Regions from separate parts of the Promicromonospora sp. NPDC052451 genome, predicted to be linked through region 4. Evidence: riboswitches for the same ligand, from Rfam matches in the RefSeq annotation. Region 4 holds a riboswitch; each other region holds the start of a gene.
The links. Region 4 has a riboswitch for cyclic di-AMP ahead of ACIG47_RS01410 (C40 family peptidase). Riboswitches for the same ligand answer to the same signal wherever they lie in the genome.
Positions count from the first base shown of each region.

Region 1: it holds a riboswitch for cyclic di-AMP, as region 4 does, so the genes downstream of both, ACIG47_RS11595 (C40 family peptidase) here and ACIG47_RS01410 (C40 family peptidase) in region 4, are expected to answer to the same signal.
Region 2: it holds a riboswitch for cyclic di-AMP, as region 4 does, so the genes downstream of both, ACIG47_RS12890 (C40 family peptidase) here and ACIG47_RS01410 (C40 family peptidase) in region 4, are expected to answer to the same signal.
Region 3: it holds a riboswitch for cyclic di-AMP, as region 4 does, so the genes downstream of both, ACIG47_RS11145 (M15 family metallopeptidase) here and ACIG47_RS01410 (C40 family peptidase) in region 4, are expected to answer to the same signal.

Region 1 is NZ_JBIUAP010000005.1:366,797-372,334, forward strand. Features, by position in the region: gene rocD (ornithine--oxo-acid transaminase) at 1-215, shown strand, start outside; gene ACIG47_RS11585 (aminotransferase class I/II-fold pyridoxal phosphate-dependent enzyme) at 232-1,506, shown strand; gene ACIG47_RS11590 (universal stress protein) at 1,579-2,550, opposite strand; gene ACIG47_RS11595 (C40 family peptidase) at 2,707-3,453, opposite strand; cyclic di-AMP (ydaO/yuaA leader) riboswitch at 3,504-3,696, opposite strand; gene ACIG47_RS11600 (iron dependent repressor, metal binding and dimerization domain protein) at 3,848-4,564, opposite strand; gene serC (phosphoserine transaminase) at 4,655-5,538, shown strand, end outside.
Region 2 is NZ_JBIUAP010000006.1:218,081-223,618, reverse strand. Features, by position in the region: gene rnc (ribonuclease III) at 1-279, shown strand, start outside; gene ACIG47_RS12900 (DNA-formamidopyrimidine glycosylase family protein) at 272-1,498, shown strand; gene ACIG47_RS12895 (NAD(P)-dependent oxidoreductase) at 1,796-2,773, opposite strand; gene ACIG47_RS12890 (C40 family peptidase) at 2,868-3,776, opposite strand; cyclic di-AMP (ydaO/yuaA leader) riboswitch at 3,777-3,955, opposite strand; gene ACIG47_RS12885 (phytoene desaturase family protein) at 4,082-5,538, shown strand, end outside.
Region 3 is NZ_JBIUAP010000005.1:272,504-278,041, reverse strand. Features, by position in the region: gene ACIG47_RS11165 (hypothetical protein) at 1-222, opposite strand, end outside; gene ACIG47_RS11160 (lysostaphin resistance A-like protein) at 447-1,427, shown strand; gene ACIG47_RS11155 (AraC family transcriptional regulator) at 1,411-2,352, opposite strand; gene ACIG47_RS11150 (SDR family NAD(P)-dependent oxidoreductase) at 2,501-3,274, shown strand; cyclic di-AMP (ydaO/yuaA leader) riboswitch at 3,392-3,545, shown strand; gene ACIG47_RS11145 (M15 family metallopeptidase) at 3,613-4,479, shown strand; gene ACIG47_RS11140 (hypothetical protein) at 4,508-4,936, shown strand; gene ACIG47_RS11135 (C40 family peptidase) at 5,105-5,538, shown strand, end outside.
Region 4 is NZ_JBIUAP010000001.1:320,892-326,429, forward strand. Features, by position in the region: gene ACIG47_RS01390 (class I tRNA ligase family protein) at 1-1,033, shown strand, start outside; gene ACIG47_RS01395 (ion transporter) at 1,014-1,862, opposite strand; gene ACIG47_RS01400 (GlsB/YeaQ/YmgE family stress response membrane protein) at 2,067-2,333, shown strand; gene ACIG47_RS01405 (hypothetical protein) at 2,330-3,319, shown strand; gene ACIG47_RS01410 (C40 family peptidase) at 3,417-4,139, opposite strand; cyclic di-AMP (ydaO/yuaA leader) riboswitch at 4,141-4,337, opposite strand; gene ACIG47_RS01415 (hypothetical protein) at 4,503-5,396, shown strand.

The DNA of each region.
Region 1 (5,538 bases), on a different contig from region 4:
CCGCGACGCCCTCCGCGGCGAGCGCGCCGTCGGCCAAGACCCCGCTCGCGAAGCGGCTCCCCCGGCGGCCCCGCCCCTCCCGGCGCAAGGCCGCACCGGCCCCGGCCGAGGACGGCAAGGGCCCGGCGGCCGGCGACGCCACCGGGACCGCCGAGGGCAGTGCTCCGGCCGGCGGCACGGGTGGGCGCTCCGAACTGTCACCGACCGCCGGCTGAGCGTAGGCTCCGGGAGGTGACCACTACGACGTCGTCTCCGACAGCAACACTTCCGGCCCTGGCCGAGCTCCAGCAGGCCTACGCGGACCTTCAGGCCAAGGGCCTGAAGCTGGATCTCACGCGCGGCAAGCCGTCGGCGGAGCAGCTCGACCTCGCCGAGGCGATGCTGGCCCTGCCGGGCGTCGGCATCCACACCGACGACACGGGCACGGACACGCGCAACTACGGCGGCCTCGACGGCGGCCTCGCGATCCGCCGCATCTTCGCCGAGCTGCTCGACGTGCCGGTGGAGCAGCTCCTCGCCGGCGGCAACGCGTCGCTGACCTCGATGCACGACGTCGTCGCGTTCGCCGAGCTGTTCGGATTCCCCGAGTCCCCGAAGCCGTGGGCCCGCGAGGAGAAGGTGCGCTGGATCTGCCCGGTGCCGGGCTACGACCGGCACTTCTCGATCTGCGAGTCGCTCGGCATCGAGATGATCCCGGTGCCGATGACGGCGGACGGGCCCGACGCCGAGGCCGTGGCGGCGCTCGTCGCGGACGACCCGACGATCAAGGGCATGTGGGTGGTCCCCACGTACTCCAACCCGGACGGCGCCGTCATCACCGAGGACGTCGCCCGCGCGCTCGTCTCGATGCCCGCCGCCGCACCGGACTTCCGGATCATGTGGGACAACGCCTACGCCGTCCACCACCTGACCGACGACGAGGTGACCAGTCCGAACGCCCTCGCACTGGCCGCGGAGGCCGGCCACCCGGACCGCGTGCTCCTGTTCGCGTCCACGTCCAAGATCACGTTCGCGGGTTCGGGCGTCGCGTTCCTCGGCAGCTCGCCGGCCAACATCGCCTGGTACAAGAAGCACCTGTCGGTCGCGTCGATCGGCCCGGACAAGGTCAACCACCTGCGGCACGCCATGTTCTTCGGCTCGGCCGACGGCGTCCGCGCGCACATGCGCAAGCACCGCGAGATCCTGGCGCCCAAGTTCGAGGCGGTGGTGCAGATCCTCGCCGAGCGCCTGGGCGGGTACGGCATCGCGTCGTGGACGGAGCCGAAGGGCGGCTACTTCGTGTCGCTCGACGTCGCGCCGGGCACGGCGTCGCGCGTGGTGCAGCTCGCCAAGGAGGCCGGCATCGCGCTCACGCCGGCCGGCGCCACGCACCCGTACGGGAAGGACCCGGAGAACAAGAACGTGCGCCTCGCACCCTCGATGCCGCCGCTGGACGAGGTCCGCGCGGCGATGGACGGCGTGGCGACGTGCGTCCTCCTGGCCGCCGCGGAGGCTGCCCGGTCCTGACCCGCTCACGCGTCAGGCGCCCAGGTCACCGGAGTGACCTGGGCGCCTGACCTGTGCAGGACGTCGGAGAGGTCAGTCCTGGCAGTGCTTGTTGATCACCAGGACCGGGCACGCCGAGTGGTGCAGCACGGCCTGGCTGGTCGAGCCCAGCAGCAGCCCGCGGAACCCGCCGCGGCCGCGTGAACCCACCACGACGAGGTCCGACGCCGTCGAGAACTCCGTGAGCAGCTCGGCCCCCGTGCCGTCGAGCACGATCCGCCGGATCCGCAGCCCTGGGTTCTCCGCCTCGTACCGGTCGACCAGGACGTCCATCCCGGCGCCGACGTCCGCCAGCACCTGCTCGCGGTCGATGGACGAGGGCAGCCACGCCAGGAACCCGGTGTTGCCGACGGGCACCCCGGTCACGGCGGTCAGCTCGGCGCCCCACGCGTTGGCCTGCACGATCGCGTGCTGCAGCGCCCGCTCGGCCTGCGGCGACCCGTCCACGCCGACGACGATGCGGCGCACCTCCCGGATCTCGGCCGCCCCGGGCGCGACGCCCGTCGGCTCCGTGCCCGACGTCGGCGTTCCGGCATCGGCCGTGTTCCAGGGGACACCCCGGTTCGCCTCGGCTCGCAGCGGGACCACGACGACAGGACACTGCGCGTGGGCCGGCAGCGCCGACGACACCGTACCCAGCAGCCGTTCCGTGAAACCGCCCCGGCCGCGGGTTCCGACGACGGCGAGGCCGTAGTCCGCCGACAGCTCGACGAGCACGCCGGCCGCGTCGCCCGTGGCCACCTCCGTGGTGGCGCGGACCCCGGCGTCGGCGACGCGGGCCTCCGCCTCGGCAAGGACGGACTTCGCGCCCTCCTGGATGGTGGTGTCGTCGAGGGCCGCGTAGCCCCCGTCGAGCGACGCCGCCGTGAACGACGGCAGCGAGTAGCTGCACACGATGTGCAGCGACCAGCCCACGCGGTGCGCGTAGGCGGTGGCCCAGTCCAACGCGTGCAGGCTCGCGGCCGATCCGTCCACCCCGACCAGTACGACCTCGGATCGTGTCATCGCCCAGCCCTTTCCTCGGCAGTGCACCCTTGCACTCCCAACGCTACCGGCGGCGGCGCCCTCATGGGACGCGGTACCAGGAACCTCATACCAGAGCGCCCGCCCGCACACCCCGGCACGGGGCGGCGGACGGGCGCTCTGTACGACCCGCGGGGGTCAGCCCATGCGGACGAACGTCGGGTTCGACTGCCAGATCGGGCGGAAGTCGACCACGGTGCCCGGCTTGGAGGCGTCGATCATGGTGTTGCCGCCGGCGTAGATGGAGACGTGGCCCGGGGTCCACATCAGGTCGCCCGGCTGCGCCTCGGAGGCCGGCACGATGGTGCCGTAGCCCGGCTGCGAGGACGACGAGTGCGGCAGCGAGATGCCGAGCTGGCCGTAGACGTACTGGGTGAAGCCGGAGCAGTCGAAGCCGCTCGGGCTGGCGCCGCCGGAGACGTACGGGACGCCGATGTAGCGGCTGGCGATGGAGATCACGGAGTTGCCGATGGCCGACGCCGGGACGTCGACCGACGCGGTGGCGGTCTCCGCCGCCTCTGCTGCTGCCTCCGCGGCCTCGGCGGCGGCTGCCTCGGCGGCCTCGGCCGCCTCCTCGGCGGCGAGCTCCGCCTGGTACTCCTCGTTGTCGGCCGCCGAGATCACGGAGACCGCGGACTTCTCGACGGTCAGCTCGGCGTCCGGCGCGACGGTCACCACGGGGGCGTTGGACAGCGCCTCCCGAGCCTGCGTCGTCAGCGCGTTCAGGTCGACCGAGTTCATCTTCGCGTGGCCGGTCTCCATCGGAGCGGCCTGGGCGGCCATCGCGCCACCGAAGGTCGAGACGAGGAGTGCGCCACCGGCGGCGGCGACCGCGGTACGGCGACCGACGGCGGCGTTCTGGGCGAGCTCGGTGAGCGGAGTCACGGGGCGTCGCGCAGCCCGATGGCGTGCGCGGGTCGTACGTGCAGTCACGTAGTACCTCTCCTTGTACGCCTTCGAGGTCAGCTGTCGGGTTCGGGTGGGAGAAATCACCCGGCCGTGCACTCCCTGAGGACTGCCCGGCTTCACCCCGAGGACGCACCCTGGCGCCCGATGGTGGGTCCCCCGCCTCTGTCATGCGGTCGTCTTGGGGCCCCGGCCGGTGACAGAGTTCGGCGTCCGTCCGAGGACTCTCGCGGATGAAGCTCCGTGTGAGCGTTCCGAACGTACCGGACCTCACACCTGATGTCACGTTCCGGCAACGAATGCCATGACGTGTCGGATCTGCGGTGCCACCTTTCCGACAAAGCGGACGGTTTGGACCGCCGCCCGCCGGTCGTCAGGCGGTGGCGACGAAGAGGTGCCGCGCCAGGTCCTCGCCGAGCTCGAGCGCGGTGTCGGCGCCGTCGACGGTCACGGTGTAGGTGCCGTCGCTGTGCTCGGCCGTGATGCGTGACCCAGGGACCAGGCCGGCGTCCGCCAGGCGTGCGAGCAGGTCGACGTCGGTCTGCAGCGGCTCGGCGATCCGGGTGAGCGACGCCGCGAGCGGCTCGCCCTTGACGCCCTTCTTCGCCGCCGCCTCGAACGCCGACGGCAGCGAGATCACACCGCTCAGGAACGGGACGTCGGTGTAGGCCTCGCCCAGCTCGGACAGCCCCGGGATCGGGTTGCCGTACGGGTCGTGGTGCGGGTGGTCGAGCAGGCCCACCAGGCGCTTCTCGACGAGGTCGCTCATGACGTGCTCCCAGCGGCAGGCCTCGACGTGCACGTGCTCCCAGTCGAGCTTGATGACGTCGGTCAGCAGGCGCTCCGCGAGGCGGTGCTTGCGCATCACGCGCATCGCCTTGTCGTGGCCCAGCTCGGTCAGCTCGAGGTGCCGGTCGCCGGTCACGATCACGAGGCCGTCACGCTCCATGCGCGCGACCGTCTGCGACACCGTGGGCCCGGAGTGCCCCAGACGCTCCGCGATGCGCGCGCGCAGAGGCGTGATGCCTTCCTCGTCGAGCTCGTAGATGGTCTTGAGATACATCTCGGTGGTGTCGATCAGATCCGTCACGTCTGCTCCCGTCGTGCGCCCAGCCGCCCCAGTCGCCCTGGACACGTACGGCCCGGGCGTCGGCCCAGGTTCTAGTCTAGTTCTGTGCCACTGACAATCCCGACACAGCTGCTGCCCGCCGACGGCCGATTCGGCTCCGGCCCGTCCAAGGTACGTCCCGGCCAGGTCGATCATCTCGTGGCGAACGCGCACGTGCTCGGTACCTCACACCGGCGTCCGCCCGTGAAGGACCTGGTGCGCCGTATCCGTGAGGGTGTCACGGAGCTGCTCGGCGCGCCCGACGGGTACGAGGTCGCGCTCGGCAACGGCGGCGCCACCGCCTTCTGGGACATCGCCACGCTGTGCCTCGTCGAGCGCAAGGCGCAGCACGCCGAGTTCGGCGAGTTCGGCGGCAAGTTCGCCAGGGCCACGTCGCGCGCGCCCTTCCTGGAGCCGTCCCAGGTCATCTCCGCCGAGCCCGGCGCGGTGGCCTACCTCGCCCCGGCGGACGACGTCGACACCTACGCGACGCCGCACAACGAGACCTCGACCGGCGCGATGGCCCCGGTGGTGCGCCCGGCCGGGCCGGACGGCGCCCTCGTGCTCACCGACGCGACGTCCGGTGCGGGCGCGCTGCCCGTGGACCTGAGCCAGACCGATGCCTATTACTTCGCGCCGCAGAAGGTCTTCGCGGCCGACGGCGGCCTGTGGCTCGCCGTCCTGTCCCCCGCGGCCGTGGAGCGTGCCGCCCGCGTCGAGGCGTCCGGGCGCTGGGTGCCGGAGTTCCTGTCCCTCACGACGGCGGTCGAGAACTCGCGGCTGGACCAGACCCTCAACACCCCCGCGGTCGCGACGCTGCTGCTCCTGGCCGACCAGGTGGAGTGGTTGCTCGACCAGGGCGGGCTGAAGTGGGCGGCGGAACGCAGCGCGACGTCGGCCGAGACCCTCTACTCCTGGGCCGAGGCGCGCGAGTGGGCCACGCCGTTCGTCACGCG
Region 2 (5,538 bases), on a different contig from region 4:
GCCGGGCTGGACTGGAAGACGTCGCTCCAGGAGGCGTCCGCCGAGCGCGGCCTCGGCGCACCGGAGTACGTCGCCACGTTCGAGGGACCCGAGCACGCCCGGATCTTCCACTCGACCGTCGTGATCGACGGGGTCACCTACGGCTCCGGTTCCGGGTCCGCGAAGAAGCACGCGGAGCAGGGTGCCGCCGAGGAGACCTACCGGGCGCTCCTCCAGAAGTTCCCCCTCCCGGGGTCCGGGGACACGTCCGGCAGCAAGGCGTCGGCCGCCGGTGCCTGAGCTTCCCGAGGTCGAGACCGTCCGGGACGGCCTCGACCGCCTGGTGGTCGGCGCCGTCGTGCGCGACGTCGAGGTGTTCCGCGAGTACAGCGTGCGCCGGCACGACGGCGGCCCCGGCTCGTTCCGCGACCAGCTCGTGGGCCGGCGCCTGGCGGCAGCGGTGCGCCGCGGCAAGTTCCTGTGGCTGCCGCTGGAGCTCCCCGGGCCGGGGGACCGTGCGGCCGGGCCGGGGGACCGTGCGGCCGGGCCGAGCATCCAGGCGAGCGCCCCGCCCGGCGCCGGGCGTGCGCTGCCGAACACGCTGCAGACCGCGCTGCCGGCCGCTGCACTGCTGGCGCACCTGGGCATGTCGGGTCAGCTCCTCGTGCGCGGGGCGACGACCGGCGACCCCACGCCGGGCGACGGCGCCGTGGGCCCGGACGGCGCCACACCCGCTGACGACTGGCGGCACCCGCACCTGCGCGTCCGCCTGCACCTGACCGGCGCGCCGTCCGGTGCGCGCTACCTCGACTTCGTCGACCAGCGCACGTTCGGGCACCTGAGCGTCCAGGATCTCGTGCCGGACGGAGCGGCCTCGCCCGTCGCCTCGGCTGTCGCCTCGCCCGTCGTTTCGCCCGTCGCCTCGGCTGTCGCCTCGCCCGTCGCTTCGCCCGTCGCCTCGGCTGTCGCCTCGCCCGTGGCCGCAGCGTCTGCCCTGCCCGCTGCGTCGATCACATCCGCCCCGGCCGGTCACGGTTCGGACCTCCCGCTGCTCCCGGAGCCCGTGGCGCACATCGCCCGCGACCTGCTGGACCCGAACCTCGACCTGGACAGCCTGGTCCGGCGGGTGCGCCGGCGTCGGACACAGATCAAGCGCGCGCTCCTGGACCAGACGGTCGTGTCCGGCGTGGGCAACATCTACGCCGACGAGGCGCTGTGGCGCGCACAGGTGCACTGGGCGCGTGCGACCGACCGGCTCCGGGCCGCGGACGTGCGCCGGGTGCTGGATGCTGCGGCCGAGGTGATGCGCGAGGCGCTGGCCCAGGGCGGCACGAGCTTCGACGACCTGTACGTCAACGTCAACGGGCAGTCCGGTTACTTCGACCGGTCGCTGGCCGTGTACGGCCGGGAGAACGAGGAGTGCCGCCGCTGCGGCGCGCTGATCCGCCGTGACCCGTTCATGAACCGGTCGTCGTTCACGTGCCCCGTCTGCCAGCCCCGCCCGCGCACGCCGAGATGACGCCAGAACGCGCAGAGACGGCGAGATGACGCCCGAACGCAGAGAGTGCGCTTCTACCCAGCGATTGTGCCCAGAATCATTGCCGTTTTTGGGCCTAATCGCTGGGTAGAAGCGCACCTCCTGCCACACCCGCCCGGCCGGGAGCGTCGAGCGCGCCGGACTCGGCCGGGAGTGTCGAGCGCATCCGCCCGGGCCCGCCGCCCCGAGGCCTCGGGTCCGCTCCGTCGCCGCGGGCCCGCCGACGCCACGGCCCCCGCCCCGTCACCTCGCCCCCCCGCCCTGTCGAGCCACCCCGCGCTATCGCGCCGTCACGTTGCGGATCGGGCTGCCCGCCCGCCAGGCCGTGAGCTGGTCGGCCAGGAACTGGGCCGCTCGCCGGGGGCGCCCGCCCGCCACGTGCGGGGTGAGGATCAGGTTCGGCACGTCCCACAGCGGCGAGTCCGCGGGCAGCGGCTCGGTCTCCATGACGTCCAGGGCAGCGCCGGCGAGCCGCCCGGAGCGCAGCGCGTTCTCCAGGGCGGCCTCGTCGACGGTCGCGCCCCGGCCCACGTTCACGAACCGCGCGGTCGGCGGGAGCAGGCCCAGCAGGCGGGCGTCGAGGATGTGCCGGGTGGAGGGCAGCGCCGGCAGCAGCGAGACCAGCAGGTCGGTCTCGGCGAGCTGTGCCTCCAGGCCGTCCGCGCCCACCACCGGGTACCCGGCGCGCTCACCGGCACGGGAGGCGACGCCGGTGACCTGGGCACCGAGCGCGGTCAGCAGCGGGGCGAGCCGCAGGGCGATCGAGCCGAAGCCCCAGATCGTCACCCGTGCCTCGTCGAGCGTGTACTCGCGGCCGGTGACCGGGTCGGCCTGGGCGAACGTGATCTCCTTGGCCCAGCGGTGCTCCTGCTGGGCGGCGAGCGAGACGTCGATGCGGCGCACGGTGGCCAGGATCAGGGCGAGGGCGTGCTCGGCCACGGTGTCGTCGTGCAGCGACTGGCCCGAGGAGACGACGACGTCGGGCGCGAACCCGGCGCGGAGCACGACGTCCGGCCCCGCGGTCAGGGTCTGCACCCAGCGCACGCGGGTGAGCCGGCGGGCGGCGTCGGCGACGACCTTCGGCGGGCTGGACCAGGTGACCAGCACGTCGGCGTCGGTGTGCTCCTCGGGGACCGGCTCGTTCATCGCGTAGGCGACCACGCTGTCGGGGCCGCCGGGCGCGAAGGAGGCTCCGCCGTCGGGCAGGCGGGACGGGAAGTCGAGGTCGAACGGTACGTCCGGTACGAGGATCTTCACGCCGGGGACGTTACCGGACGGGCGCGGGTGTGCACCCACCACGCGGAACGCCCGCCGGGCCGGGGGACCAGGCGGGCGTTCCGGGATTGGAGGGTCAGCCCGTCACCCGGATGTAGACCGGGTTGTTCTGCCACATCTCCGTGTAGTGCACGGGGACGCCCTCCTGCTGGGCCTCGACCACCATGCCGTCGCCCGCGTAGAGGGAGACGTGGCCCGACGTCCAGACGATGTCACCGGGCTGCGCCTCGGCGGCGGAGACCTGGTAGCCCACGGTCGCCATCGAGCTCGAGCTGTGCGGGAGGTCGATCCCGAGCTGCGCGTAGACGTACTGGATGAGCCCGGAGCAGTCGAAGCCACTGGGGGAGGCTCCGCCCCACACGTAGGGCACGCCCACGTACTCGAGCGCCAGGTTGACGGCCTGCTGGCCCAGGTCGGCGGAGCTCTCCACGGCTGCTGCCGCAGCGGCCTCCGCCTCGGCCTCCGCAGCGGCTGCGGCGGCGGCTGCTTCCGCCGCGGCGGCGGCCTCGGCCTCGGCGCGGGCCTTGGCCTCTGCCTCGGCCTTGGCGCGTGCCTCGGCCTCGGCCTTCGCCTTCGCCTCGGCGATGCCTTCCTCGGTCTCGGCGTACGGGGTCACCGACACGCGGCCGCTCTCGGCCCAGAAGTCGGCGTTCTGCGTGACCTTGACCTTGGTGACCAGGTTCTCGGCCAGGCCGGCCGGGATCGTGGTGTCGACGGTGTTGCTGACCGGCGTGGCGTTCGCGAGCGTGGCCTGGGTGTGCGACTCGGCGGGCGCGGTGTGGGCGGTCTGGGTGAAGACCGAGGCCAGCATGCCGGAGGTGACGACCGCGATGGCGCCTGTGCGGGCGGCATTCTCGGCAGCGGTCTGGGTGAGTGCGGTGAAGGGGGTGAGAGCGGGGCCCTCGGCGCGGTGCCGGCCCCGGCTGGCGGGACGGTCTGCCTGGTCGTCCGCCCAGTCGTGGGTGCGGTCGGTGAGTACGGTCACCAGTGATCTCCTCGGACGCCTACGAGGTGAGCTGTCGGGTTCGGATGGGGAGTTCGATCACCCGGCCTCGTACGAGGCTTCACCCCGAGGACACTCGCGTGCCCGGCTTACCTGGTTCCCCCGCCCCTGTCACGTCGTAGCTGCTCAGGTCCGGTGACAGGGCTCGGCGTCCGGACCTGGACCTCCCCGCTTCTGGAGAGGTGAGACCGACCGTACCGGGGTCCCTGGCAAATGTCACGATTAGGTCACATACCGTCCTGTGATGGAACTCTCTTGGCAATGAGTTCCGTGTCACCATGTCCGCCATGGTCGATCCCACCACGTCCCCGCGCCTGCACTCCCGGTACGACGCCGTCGTCGTGGGCGGCGGGCACAACGGCCTCACCGCCGCGGCGTACGCCGCTCGAAGCGGACGGTCCGTTCTCGTCCTGGAGCGTGCCGACCACGTGGGCGGCGCCGCCGTCTCGGCCCGCCCCTTCGCGGGTGTCGACGCGCGCCTGTCGCGCTACTCCTACCTGGTCTCGCTGCTGCCGCGGCGCGTGGTCACCGAGCTCGGGCTGCCGATCACGCTGCGGCGGCGGCGCTGGTCCTCCTACACGCCCGTGGCCGACGGCGGCCTCCTCGTCGACACGGGGGACGACGCCGCCACGCGGGCCTCGTTCCGGAGCCTGACCGGATCCGACGCGGACTTCGAGGCATGGGGCCGCTTCTACGCGACGACCGCCGAGGTCGCCCGCCGCCTCGCGCCGACGCTCACCGAACCCCTGCTCACACGCTCGGCCGTGCGGGACCTCGTGGTCGACGGCGTGGGCGAGGAGGCCTGGCGAGCCCTCTTCGAGGAGCCGCTCGGCGCGCTGCTGCGGCGCACCTTCGCCGACGACGTGGTCCGCGGCATCGCCGCCACCGACGGCCTCATCGGCACGTTCGCCGACGTCGACGAGGCGTCCCTGCGCCAGAACCGGTGCTTCCTGTATCACGTGATCGGCAACGGGACCGGCGACTGGGACGTGCCGGTGGGCGGCATGGGCGCCGTCTCGGGCGCCCTGCGCGATGCCGCCGTGTCCGCCGGCGCCACGATCGTCACCTCGGCGACGGTCACCGCCGTCGACCCCGGGGCCACCGGCGTGGAGGTCACCTGGACCGACGCCGACGGGCGCACCCGGGGCGTGACCGCCGGACACCTGCTCGCCGGGTGTGCGCCGGCCGAGCTCGACCGGCTCCTGGCTGCCGCCGGCCGGGGCCCGGCCGACGGGCGGGACGCGGTGGGGGCCACCACGTCCCCGGCGCACCCCGAGGGCGCGCAGCTCAAGGTGAACATGCTGCTCGACCGGCTGCCTCGCCTGCGCGACGGCGTGGACCCGGTCGCGGCGTTCAGCGGCACGCTGCACGTCAACGAGTCCCTCACCCAGCTCCAGGCGGCGTACGCGCAGGCCGCCGCAGGCCGGGTGCCCGACCTGCCGCCGAGCGAGATCTACTGCCACACGCTGTCCGACCGGTCGATCCTCGGCCCGGACCTGGCCGCGACCGAGGCGCAGACCATCACGCTGTTCGGGCTGCACATGCCCGCCCGGCTCTTCCGCGCCGATCCCGACGGGGCCCGCGAGCGGGCCCTCGCTGCCACCCTCGCCTCGCTGAACTCGGTGCTGGCCGAACCGGTCGAGGACGTCCTGGCGCACGACGCCGACGGCGCGCCCTGCCTGGAGGTGCGCACCCCGGTGGACCTGGAGGGCGACGTCGGGCTGCCCGGCGGGCACATCTTCCA
Region 3 (5,538 bases), on a different contig from region 4:
CGCGAGCCAGGCCGGCACGAGCAGGGATCCGATGACCACCAGGCCGACGAGCGCGACGACGCACGCGACGACCTGGACCGTGCCGTAGGGACCGGTGACGGCGCCGGTCACGGGGTCGACGTCCTGGGTCGTGTCCTGGCCGAGGGCCCACCAGGTGGTGACCGAGAGTACGACGAGCGTGAACGTGGCCAGAGCGATGAAGTAGGGGTTCCGCGTCGTCATGGCTCCATTGTGCAGTGGCCCGGCCCCGGGCGTGCCCACCGGCTCGTGCGGAGGCGGCCGGCACCCGTCCGCCCAGGTCACACCCATGACACATGTCATGGGCGCGGCCTGCGAAAGGGCCGGGAAGATGATGACGACAGGGCACTGCTGCCGGGGGTTCGCGTGCGGTGGGCTGTACCCGGTGCGGGACGGGCCCGCGCCACCTGCCCCCGAGGAGCCATGCCATGTCCCACCCCTCCGGAACCGCGTCCACCGCTGACTCCGCGGGCCGGGCCCGCCCGGCTCCGGCAGGTGTGCCGTACCATCTGGCGCTCGCGGGGGAGAAGCGGCGCGTCGGCCGCGGCATCCTCGCGATCGTGCTGCTGCAGGGCGGGCTCGTGGGCTTCGGGGCCGCCTTCGTCCAGCTCGGGGGACACCTCGACGTCCTGCTGGGCCGGGACGCCGCGCCGGGCGGCGCAGGCCTCACACCGGTCACGATGGCCGCCGCCTACGCCTCCACCGCGCTGCTGATCCCGTGGAGCATGCTGATCCAGCGCTGGCTGTACGGCGTCCGGGGCGGATCGCTCCACTCGGTGCTCGGTGCGTTCCGGCCCGCGGTCCTGGGCCGCGCCGTCCTCGTCCTGGCGCCGGTCTGGGCGGTCTACACGGCGGTCCTCGCGGTCCTGGAGCCGACTCCGGTGGCGCCCTGGGCGGTGGCGGACCTGCTCCTCGTGTTCGTGGTCTCGATCGTCGTCGTGCCGCTGCAGAGCGCGGGGGAGGAGTACGGGTACCGGGGGCTGATCTTCCGGGTCGCCGCGAGCTGGGGTCGCGGGCCACGTTCCGCACTCGCCCTGGGTGTCGTCGTCTCCGCGGTGCTGTTCGCCACGATCCACCTGTCCACCGACATCTGGCTCAACCTCCAGTACCTCGCCGTCGGGGTGGCGTTCGCGCTCATCACCTGGCGTACCGGCGGCGTCGAGACGGCGGTGGTGCTGCACGCCGCCAACAACGTCTTCGGGCTCCTGCTCGTGGCGCTCCTGCGGGCGGACCTCGGCGCCACGACGGACCGGTCGTCCGGCGTCGGCTCGGTCGTCTACCTGATCCCCGTCGTCCTGCTGGCGATCGTCACGGCCGTGGTCTGGTACCGCACCCGGGGCGGCGGACCGGTGGTCGCACCCGCGCACGCGTCGGACCGGGGACCCGCCCCGCTCAGCCCTCGCTCGTGACCGAACGCCGTGCCTCGTCCCGGAACTTCGCGGGGGACGCCCCGACCACGCGGCGGAACGCGGTGCTGAACGCGCTCTCGGACTGGTAGCCCGTGGCCCGCGCGAGCTCCGAGATCGACAGGGTGTCCCGGGCAAGGGCGTCGCGCGCGAGGCTCATGCGCCACTGGATCAGGTACTCCAGGGGCGGCACGCCGACGTGGCTCTTGAACGACTGGGCGAACGCGGAACGCGACATGTGGCTCAGCTCGGCGAGCTCCTGGAGGCTCCAGGAGTGGGCCACGTCCGCGTGCACCGCGCGCAGGGCGGTGCCGATGCCGTCGTCGTTGAGCGCACCCAGCCAGCCGGTGGGCCGGTCGGTCTGGCCGGCGTGCGCGCGCAGCATGTGCACGAGCAGGATCTGCGCGAGGTGGTTCTGCACCAGCGGCCCGCCGGCGGCAGCGGAACCGACCTCGGTGGCCAGGTGGTCGATGAGCTGACCGAGCCGTGCGCCGTGCGGATCGGCGGCGCGGACGATCACGAGCGGCGGCAGCAGGTCGGTCAGGAGCGCCGCGTTCTGCTCGTCGAACCCGATGTGCCCCACGCAGAGGTAGACGTCCTGGTCGGACTCCGGGCCGATCCGCACGAACCCGTCCACGGCCCCCGCCCACACCTCCTGCGCAGGGCGCGGACGGGCGCCGGGCGTGCTGGCCAGGACATAGGGCGGCGGGTTGCCCAGCATGAAGGTGTCGCCCTCGCGCAGGAGCACGGGTTCGTGCCCGTCCAGGGTCAGCCAGCACGTGCCGCGGACCAGGCCGCCGATCCGCACGTGCAGGAAGGTCTCGAAGCGCAGCGCCCACTCGCCCACGGCCCGGAGGCTCGGGCCGACCACCGTGCGAGGCCGCAGCAGACCGATCGCATCGGCCACCGGGTCCTGAAAGCCCAGCATCGACGACACCTCCTGGACGATACGTCAAGAATTCGCGGGCAGGCGCCATGGATCGTACAGGATGGTCACGGCGTCGGGCGTGGGCCCCGTGGAACCTGGACGGATAAACCTTTCGTGCCGGTCGACCGCCCGATGGCACCATCGAACCGTGATCGATCCCGGACTGAGCGGAAAGACCGTCCTGGTCACCGGCGGCGGCATGAACATCGGCGCAGCCGTCTCCCGCGCCTTCGCCGCACAGGGTGCGCGCGTGGCCGTGCACCACGTGGGCGGCTCGGCGTCAGGATCCCGCGAGCACGCGCGCGCCGCCACCGACGAGGTCCACGCCTTCGTGGCGTCCCTGCCCGGCGCCATTGCCGTCGAGGCCGACTTCCTCGTGCCGGGCGCCGCCGCGCGGCTCATGGACCAGGTCACCGCACGGCTCGGTCCGGTCGACGTGCTCGTGAACAACGCCGCGCACGCCGAGGAGTCCGACTCGTTCGACACCGTCGGCGAGGCGGGGTTCGAACGCACCTACCGCGTCAACGCCGTGGTGCCCGCGATGCTCGTCGCCGAGCTCGCGCGCCGGCTGCCCGACGACGCCGCACCGGGCAGCGTCTCCGTCGTCAACATCTCGACCGACGCCGCCCGCGGCTTTCCCGGGCAGGTCTCCTACGGCACCTCGAAGGCGGCACTCGAGTCGCTGACGCGCGGCGCCGCCGTCGACCTCGGCCCGAGGATCCGGGTCAACGCCGTGGCGCCGGGGCCGGTGCAGACCGGATGGATGAGTGACGAGCTCGTGGACGCCGTCGTGCCGGCGATCCCCCTGGGCCGGGTCGGCGACCCGGCGGACATCGCCGATGCGGTGGTCTTCCTGGCCTCGCACCAGGCCAGGTGGATCACCGGCCAGGTGGTGCAGGTCGCGGGCGGGCACTTCCTCTAGCTCGCCGGGCGACGCGCGGCCGTTACTCTTTCGTGACATCCCGGTGCAGACGGGGTACATTCGTGGCGGCCCGCCGTGCGGCGGGACGTCCTGGCGGGCGCCGAGCCCTGTCACCGCCCGGAGTCACCGACGAACCACAGGACAGGGACGGGGGACCCACTTCCGGGCACTGCGGTGTCCTCGGGGTGAAGTCGGCGGACGTCGTCCGCCGGCCGGGTCAGTCTCCGACCCGAACCCGACAGCTAACCTCGCAGGCGCCGGGAGATACGTTCCATGCCATCGAAGACCCTCGGGCACCTGCCAGCACCTCCACATCTTTCCCCACGTCGGGGAGCACGATGAGGCACGGGCAGGAGCGATCCCTGCCGCAGTCCTTCGCGCCGCGTCCGGCACCTGCCCGGCGAACGCGCGGGCGCCACAGCAAGGGGCGGCACGCCGCGCCGGCACGGCGGCCGCGGGCCTCGGTGCTGGGCCGGCTGCCCCTCACTCTCGGCGTCGGCCTCGCCCTCGCCTCGACGACGTCGTTCACCGCTGCCTCCTTCGGCGCGCCGGGAACCGGTGAGCCCCTCCTCTCCGCGCCCGACGGCGCGGCCGCGCTCACGGGAGCGGGCCCGGCGTCGGCGGCCCTGGCCGATCGGAGCAGCGGAGCCTCGCGGAGCCAGGAGCGCACGTCGCTCGAGCGGTCCGCCGGCGTCACGGTTCCTGGCGATGCGGTGCTGCCCGTCGAGAAGTCGGCTCCCGTGCAGGTCGAAGCACCTCCGGTGCTGCCCGGCTGCGACGGCGTGGCCACGGGCGAGGGTCTCAACGGCCAGCTTCCCGTCAGCGAGCTGTGCGACCTCTGGGACGGCTACCCGCCGATCCGCGCCGACGCGGCCGTGGCCCTGGCGCGTCTCAACCAGGCCTACACCGAGCAGTTCGGCGAGTCGCTGTGCCTCACGGACGGCTACCGCAGCTACGCGCAGCAGGTCGCGGCCAAGGCGGCGAAGCCCACCCTGACGGCGACCCCTGGCACCTCGAACCACGGCTGGGGTCTGGCGGTGGACATCTGTGCCGACGGCTACGCCGGCGAGCGCTGGGACTGGCTCAAGGCGCACGCGCCCGAGTACGGGTGGGACAACCCGCTCTGGGCCCAGGCCGGCGGTGCCGGCCCCTACGAGCCGTGGCACTGGGAGTTCACGGCCGCCGTGACGGACGCCGCCCGATGAGCCGCCGGGTGCGGACGGCCGGGGTGCGATGAGCCCGCCCCGTCGCCTGCGTGCGCTCCTCGCCGGACCTGGTCCGGGGTCGGCGGGAGTGCTGTCCGTGCTGTTCCTCGTGCTCGCCGTGCTGGGCGGGCCGGTCGTGTGCGGCATCCATTCCGACGAGCACCCGCAGGCGCATCACGGTTCAGCCGTCGAGGCGGCGTCCGGCCCGGCGGGCGGCCTGGCCCCGGCGGACCGCGCCGAGCCCACGTCCGACGGCGGCGAGGCGCACTGCTCGGACCACGGCCGTGCGACGGCGCAGACCGACCCCGTCGTGTCGTCGTCCGGTCCGGCCGCCGTCGCCGAGCCCGCGGTGCAGGGGATCGCGCCCGCCCTGGCGTACCCGGACCACCGGACCGCGCCCGGCGTGGTGCGCCCGGCCGCGCCGAGCCTGCACGCCCTGGGGATCTGCCGGACGTAGAACACCGGCCTCGTCGACGCCCAGCCGTCGACCGCCGGCGCGCCGCCCACCGACGGGCCGCGCGGAGTTCTCCGTTCGAGCAGAAAGGCCGATCCTCTGATGGATCCCACGATCTCTGCTGCCCTGACCGCACGTGGTCGGGGCAGGCACCGGGCGGTACGCCGCCCCTTGTTCACCACCACCGCCCAGGCGGCCGCCGTGCAGGCCGTCGCCCGAGGCGCCGTCGTGGCTGCGGGCTCCGGTCTGCTGATGTCCCTGGTGGCCGCCCCGGCGCAGGCGGCGCCGGCCGGCGGTGTCGCCGCGACGGTCGAGGGCGGCGTGCTCCAGGGCAGCCTCAACAGCGCCGACCTCGACGCCCTGGCCGGTCAGGCCCGGGCCGCGCTCGCCTCCGCGCCGGTGGTGACCGTGGCCACCGACGCGGAGCTGAAGGTCGAGAAGGCCGCGGTGTCGGTGGTCTCCGCCGCGGAGAACGACGAGTACCAGGCGCAGCTCGCCGCGGAGGCCGAGGCGGAGGCTGCCGAGGCGGCGGCCGCTGCTGCGGCGGAAGCGGCGCAAGCAGCCGCCGCGGTCGAGATCCCGGCCTCAGCGTCGGGTTCCGCGGT
Region 4 (5,538 bases):
CTCGCCCCTGGCCGGCGCGCGGGACTGGGTACGGACCACGTGCCCGCGCTGCGGCGGCCCGGCCGAGCGGGACACCGACACCATGGACACGTTCGTGGACTCGTCCTGGTACTTCCTGCGCTACCTGTCGCCCGGGTACGACGCCGGGCCGTTCCGCCCCGAGGACGCCGCTCGCTGGATGCCCGCCGCGCTGTACGTGGGCGGCGTCGAGCACGCCACCATGCACCTGCTGTACGCGCGGTTCGTCACCAAGGTCCTGTACGACATGGGCCTGGTGCCGTCGCCCGAGCCGTATGCCCGCCTGCTGAACCAGGGGCAGGTGATCAACCACGGCCGGGCGATGAGCAAGTCGCTGGGCAACGGCGTGGACCTGGCGGCCGAGCTGGACCGGTACGGGGTGGACGCCGTCCGGCTGGCGATCCTGTTCGCCGGACCGCCGGAGGACGACGTCGACTGGGCGGACGTGTCGCCCGACGCGATGCGGAGGTTCCTGGCCCGGGTGCAGCGGCTGGCGGACGCCGGCCCGCCCGCAGCGGTCGACGCCCGTGGGGCCGCGCCGTCGCACCTGCGACGGGCCGTGCACCGCGCCGTGCACGACGTCGACGAGCTGGTCGAGGCAGGCCGGCTCAACGTCGCCGTCGCGCGGCTGATGGAGCTGGTGGGCCAGGTGCGCCGGGGGCCGGTCGCCGGGCCGGAGCGCGACGAGGCGGTCGCCGCGGTCGCCGTCCTGCTGAGCCTGTTCGCGCCGCACGCGGCGCAGGAGCTGTGGGAACGACTGGGCCGCACGACGCCGGTCGCGGCGCAGCCGTGGCCGGAGGTCGACCCGGCGCTGCTGGTGGTGTCCGAGGTCGAGGCGGTGGTCCAGGTGGACGGGAGGGTGCGCGACCGGCTGACCGTGGCCGCCGACGTGACGGCCGAGGACCTGGAGCGGGCCGTGCTGGGCCGGCCGGCCGTGGTCCGGGCCCTGGGGGACCGGGTGGTGCGACGGGTCGTGGTGCGACCGCCGCACCTGGTCAACGTGGTGCGGGGGTAGCGGCGTCGCCGTCCTCGTCGAGCCGCGCGCGGACGGCGCGCAGCTCGGCGAGGATCTCGCGGTTCTGTGCCGCGAGGGCGTCCAGGCGCTCGTCCTTCTGCAGGTCGTCCTCGCGCTCCTCCTCCGACATCTCCTCCATGCCGTTGACGATCACGGCGATGAAGAGGTTCAGCACCGCGAAGCTGACCACCAGGATGTAGAGCACGAAGAAGATCCACGCTGACGGGTGGGTCTCCATCACGACGCGTGCGATGTCGGGCCAGGCCTCACCGGTCATGGCCTGGAACAGCGTGAAGAGCGTGGTCCAGAGGTTGCCGAAGTACTCCGGCGCGGCCTCGCCGAACAGCCCGGTCGCGATGACGGCGGACACGTACATCACCAGCACGAGCAGCGCCCCGACGGCGCCCATGCCCGGCACCGCCCGCAGCATGCCGTCGACCACGCGCCGCAGCGCCGGCACGGCCGTGACCACTCGCAGCACCCGCAGCACCCGCAGGGCACGCAGCGCGGACAGCGACTCGGTGGCCGGCAGCAGCGCGACGCCGACCACGACGAGGTCGAACACGTTCCACGGGTCGCGGAAGAACCGCCGTCCCGTGGCGACCAGCCGCAGCGCCAGCTCGACCACGAAGAACGCGAGCATGGCGTGGTCGATCCCGCGCAGCACCTCGAACGCCGTGCCGGTCACCATCGTCTCGGCGCCGAGCACCAGGGCGTTGGCCAGGATCACGCCGAGCACCAGCCGGGTGAACCACCGCTGCTCGAGGAACGCCCTGAGCGCGTCCCGCCAGGTCCGCCGCCCGGCCGACGCGCTGATCTCCCGGTTCATCCGTCGTCATCTCCTCGTGTGCCCGGAGCCCCCTGCCCCGGCCTTGCCCGCCGCGTGCCCGGCCGAACTATAGCCGCTGACGTATCGCGACCTGGTGCGCGTAATGTCCCGATATAGACCTGATTCGGCGGGTCCGGTGGCAAGTCGGCGGGATCAGTGCTGAGGTAGTCGCACGTAAGCCATACCACTCTGGAGGAAAACGCCATGGGCTTCTGGGCCTTTCTCATCCTCGGCCTGATCGCGGGCGTCATCGCCCGAATCATCCTCCCGGGCAAGCAGCCGGGCGGTTTCTGGGTCACGCTGCTGCTCGGCGTGCTCGGCGCCATGCTGGGCGGCTGGCTCGGTGGGCTCATCTTCAACATCAGCTTCGACGCGTTCTGGTCGTGGCAGAGCTGGCTGTTCTCGGTGATCGGCGCGATCATCGTGATCCTGATCGTCCAGGCGATCTTCGGTCGGCGTCAGAACGCTTGATCGCAGGACTTCGCACCGCGACGCACCGCGGCCGCGCCGGCACCGTCGTCCTCCTGGCGACGCTGATCGGCGCGGCCGCCGTCGCATGCACGTCCGGCGGCCCCGGGCCGTCGTCCACCCGGGGCCCTGTACCCGACGACGTGGTCGGGCACCTCGGCGTCGCGGTGGCGCAGGGGCGTGAGCAGTACGCGACGCGGGAGATCCGGCTCGAGGTCACCAACGACTCCGACGAGACCCTGACGCTGCTGTCCGGGGCGTTGCGTGCCGACGGCTTCGGGCCGTCCCACCCCACGAAGGAGGGGCGCACGCTGGTGCTGCGTCCCGGGACGACGCGCGCCGTCTACGTCGGGCTGGGCGAGGCGCGCTGCACGGATCCGGCGAGCACGCCCGCGCCGGCCGGCTCACCGCGGCCGGAGCCGTCCCCCACGGCAAGCAGGACGCCGTCCGCCACGATCACGCTCGCCCTCGGCGAGGGGGACGACGCGGGACCGCCCACCGAGGTCGTCGTCGACGACGTGGGCGACCCCGTGGGCCACCTGGCGCGCAACCACGAGGCGGACTGCGCGGTGGCCGCCGTGGCGGCGGGCGTGCGCCTCGCCGTCGACGACGAGGTGCGCGTCGAGACCCGTGACGGGGAGCTGACCGCCCTGGTCACCCTCCGGATCGAGCCGGTCGACGGCGGTCCCGCGGTCACCGTCGACCGGATCGCGGGCACCACCCTGATGAGCAACCCCGACCCGGCGGACGGCGCCTCCGGCTGGGTGGGACGCGACCTGGCGGGGCAGCGGTCGGGCGCCGTCGTGCTCGCCGTCGTCCCCGCGCGCTGCGACGTGCACGCCGTGGCCGAGGACAAGCGCGGCACGTTCCTTCCCGTGTCGGCCAGCGTCGACGGCGTCCCGCAGCGCACGGTCTACGTGCCGATGCCGGACGCCGCGCGCTCCGCCTTCTACGACTTCGTCGGGGAGCACTGCGCCTGGCCCGGATGAGCCGGCCCGCCGGTGTGGCGGTGCGGGAACGCGTGAGGCGCCGCCTCCGGCACCGGGCGGGGACCCGGTACGGAGGCGGCGCCTCACGAGCGGTGCGTCAGACGACGCGGATGAAGGTCGGGCTGTTCTGCCACATCTCGGTGTAGCGGACCGGCATGCCGGCGGCCCAGGCCTCGATGATCATGCCGTCGCCCGCGTAGAGGGCCACGTGTCCGGGCGTCCAGACGATGTCGCCGGGCTCCGGGTAGGTGACCTGGTAGCCGGAGCCGAGCAGCGCGCCGGACTGGTGCGGCAGCGAGACGCCGAGCTGCGCGTACACGTACTGGATGAGGCCCGAGCAGTCGAAGCCCGCGGACGGCGAGGCGCCGCCCAGGACGTACGTGATGCCCAGGTAGTTGAAGGCGATGTTGACGGCCTGCGTGCCGACCGGGACCGGGTCCGGCGCGTCGACGGAGACGACGGCGGGGCCCTCGCCCTTCTCGCCGTCGGCACCCAGGGCTTCCATCTCGATCGGCATCTTCGCGTCGGCCGGGACGGTCACGGTGGGGGCTGCGGCCACGGCCTGCTTGGCCACGGCGGTGAGGGACTGCAGGTCGGTCGAGTTCAGCTTGGCCGTCTTGACGTCCGTCTTCAGGTCCATCGCGGGCGCCGCGTGCGCGGTGGTGGCGATGGTCGAGATGAGGACGCCGCCGGCGGCGGCGGCGATGGCGCCACGGCGGGCAACGGTGCCGGCATTCTCGGTGGCGGTACGAGCGAGGATGGTCAGCGGTGTCTGAGCGGGCCGGCTGTCACGATGCCGGCCGCGGGTGGAGTTCGTCACCTAAGGTCTCCTGTACCGCCTGCGAGGTCAGCTGTCGGATTCGGGTGAGGAGTGCACACCCGGCCGCACGGCTACTGGGGGGTTTCCGTCCGGCTTCACCCCGAGGGCGACGATGGTGCTGTCGCCCGGAAGTGGGTCCCCCGCTCCTGTCTCGACGTCTGGTCATGAGCCGGTGACAGGATTCGGCGCCCGGCTCACGGCTCCACCGATGCGGTGGAGCAGAAGTCAAAGTACACACGTTCACCGAAAAAGTCACGATCGGGTTACGCATTACGGTCTGACCCAACGAAGGCGCAGATTTACGCCGTTTCGGTCTTCCTGCGTTATGACCGACATCACATAGATCCGCTACGGTTCGGCGGCATGGGCGACAGCGAGCATCGGATCTCCGCCTGGTGGGTCGTTCCCCTCAGCGCACTCGCCTGGTGGGCCGGAGGTTTCCTGCCGTGGATCGTGCAGGTCTCCTACCAGGTCACAGGCCTGGCCGAGGGTGTGGCGCCCGGGCCGGCCGGCTTTCTGCCGCTTCCGTTCGAGGGCGACGACGGCGTGGTCGGCCTGGTCGTCATGGCCCTGATGGGCGGGCTCCTCGCGGGTGTCACCGCGCGTGTCCCGGCGTCCGCCGGCGCGGGTGCGGGCGCCGCGATCACCGGCACCCTGCTCGCCATGGGGGCCGCGGGCAGCGCCTCCTGGTGGCTCGTCACCCGCGAGGGCCTGCCCGACGACGACGCACCGCTCGGGATGCTCGTCGTCACCGGCGTGGCCGGTGTCGTGGGCCTCGGTGCGGGGCTGCCGGCAGGGCTCGGTCCCGGCCCCCTGCGCGGCCTCGCCCTGGCGCTGCCGGTGGTGCTCCTCGACGCGTGGGTGTGGGGCTTCGTCCCGGGCCATCCGGTGTCGCCGGTGGGCACGTGGTGGATCCTGGCCGTGGCGCTGGGAGTCGCGTTCGGTCTCGCCGTGGACAGCCGTCCCATCGAGCTGCTGGGGTGGCTGCCCACCGCCGGTGCCGTCTGGGTGCTGCAGGCGGCCGGGCCGGCCCTCCTGGCCGTGCAGGAGAACATCTGGCCGGGCTCGCCGCTGACCGAGGACCCGCTGCTGGCCGTGCGCATCGTCTGGCGTGAGATCGCACCGGCGGCGATCGACTCCGAGGGGCACCAGCTCGGCGCCTGGGTGGTCGCCCTGCTGCTGGGGGCGGCCGTCGCGGCACTGAGGCTGTCCCGGGAGGCGTCGGACGAGGCCGAGCTCACGGAGGCCTGGGCCTGACGTCGACGCCGCGGCGGTCCCGGCCGCTACTGATTGCGATTGGGTAAATTTCACCCGCGGTGCCCGAACTGCCCTGTTCTATCCCGGTCTGCTGGCCCTAGGTTTGCCCCAGTTCAGGGGCAAACCAGTCCCTGTGCGAACA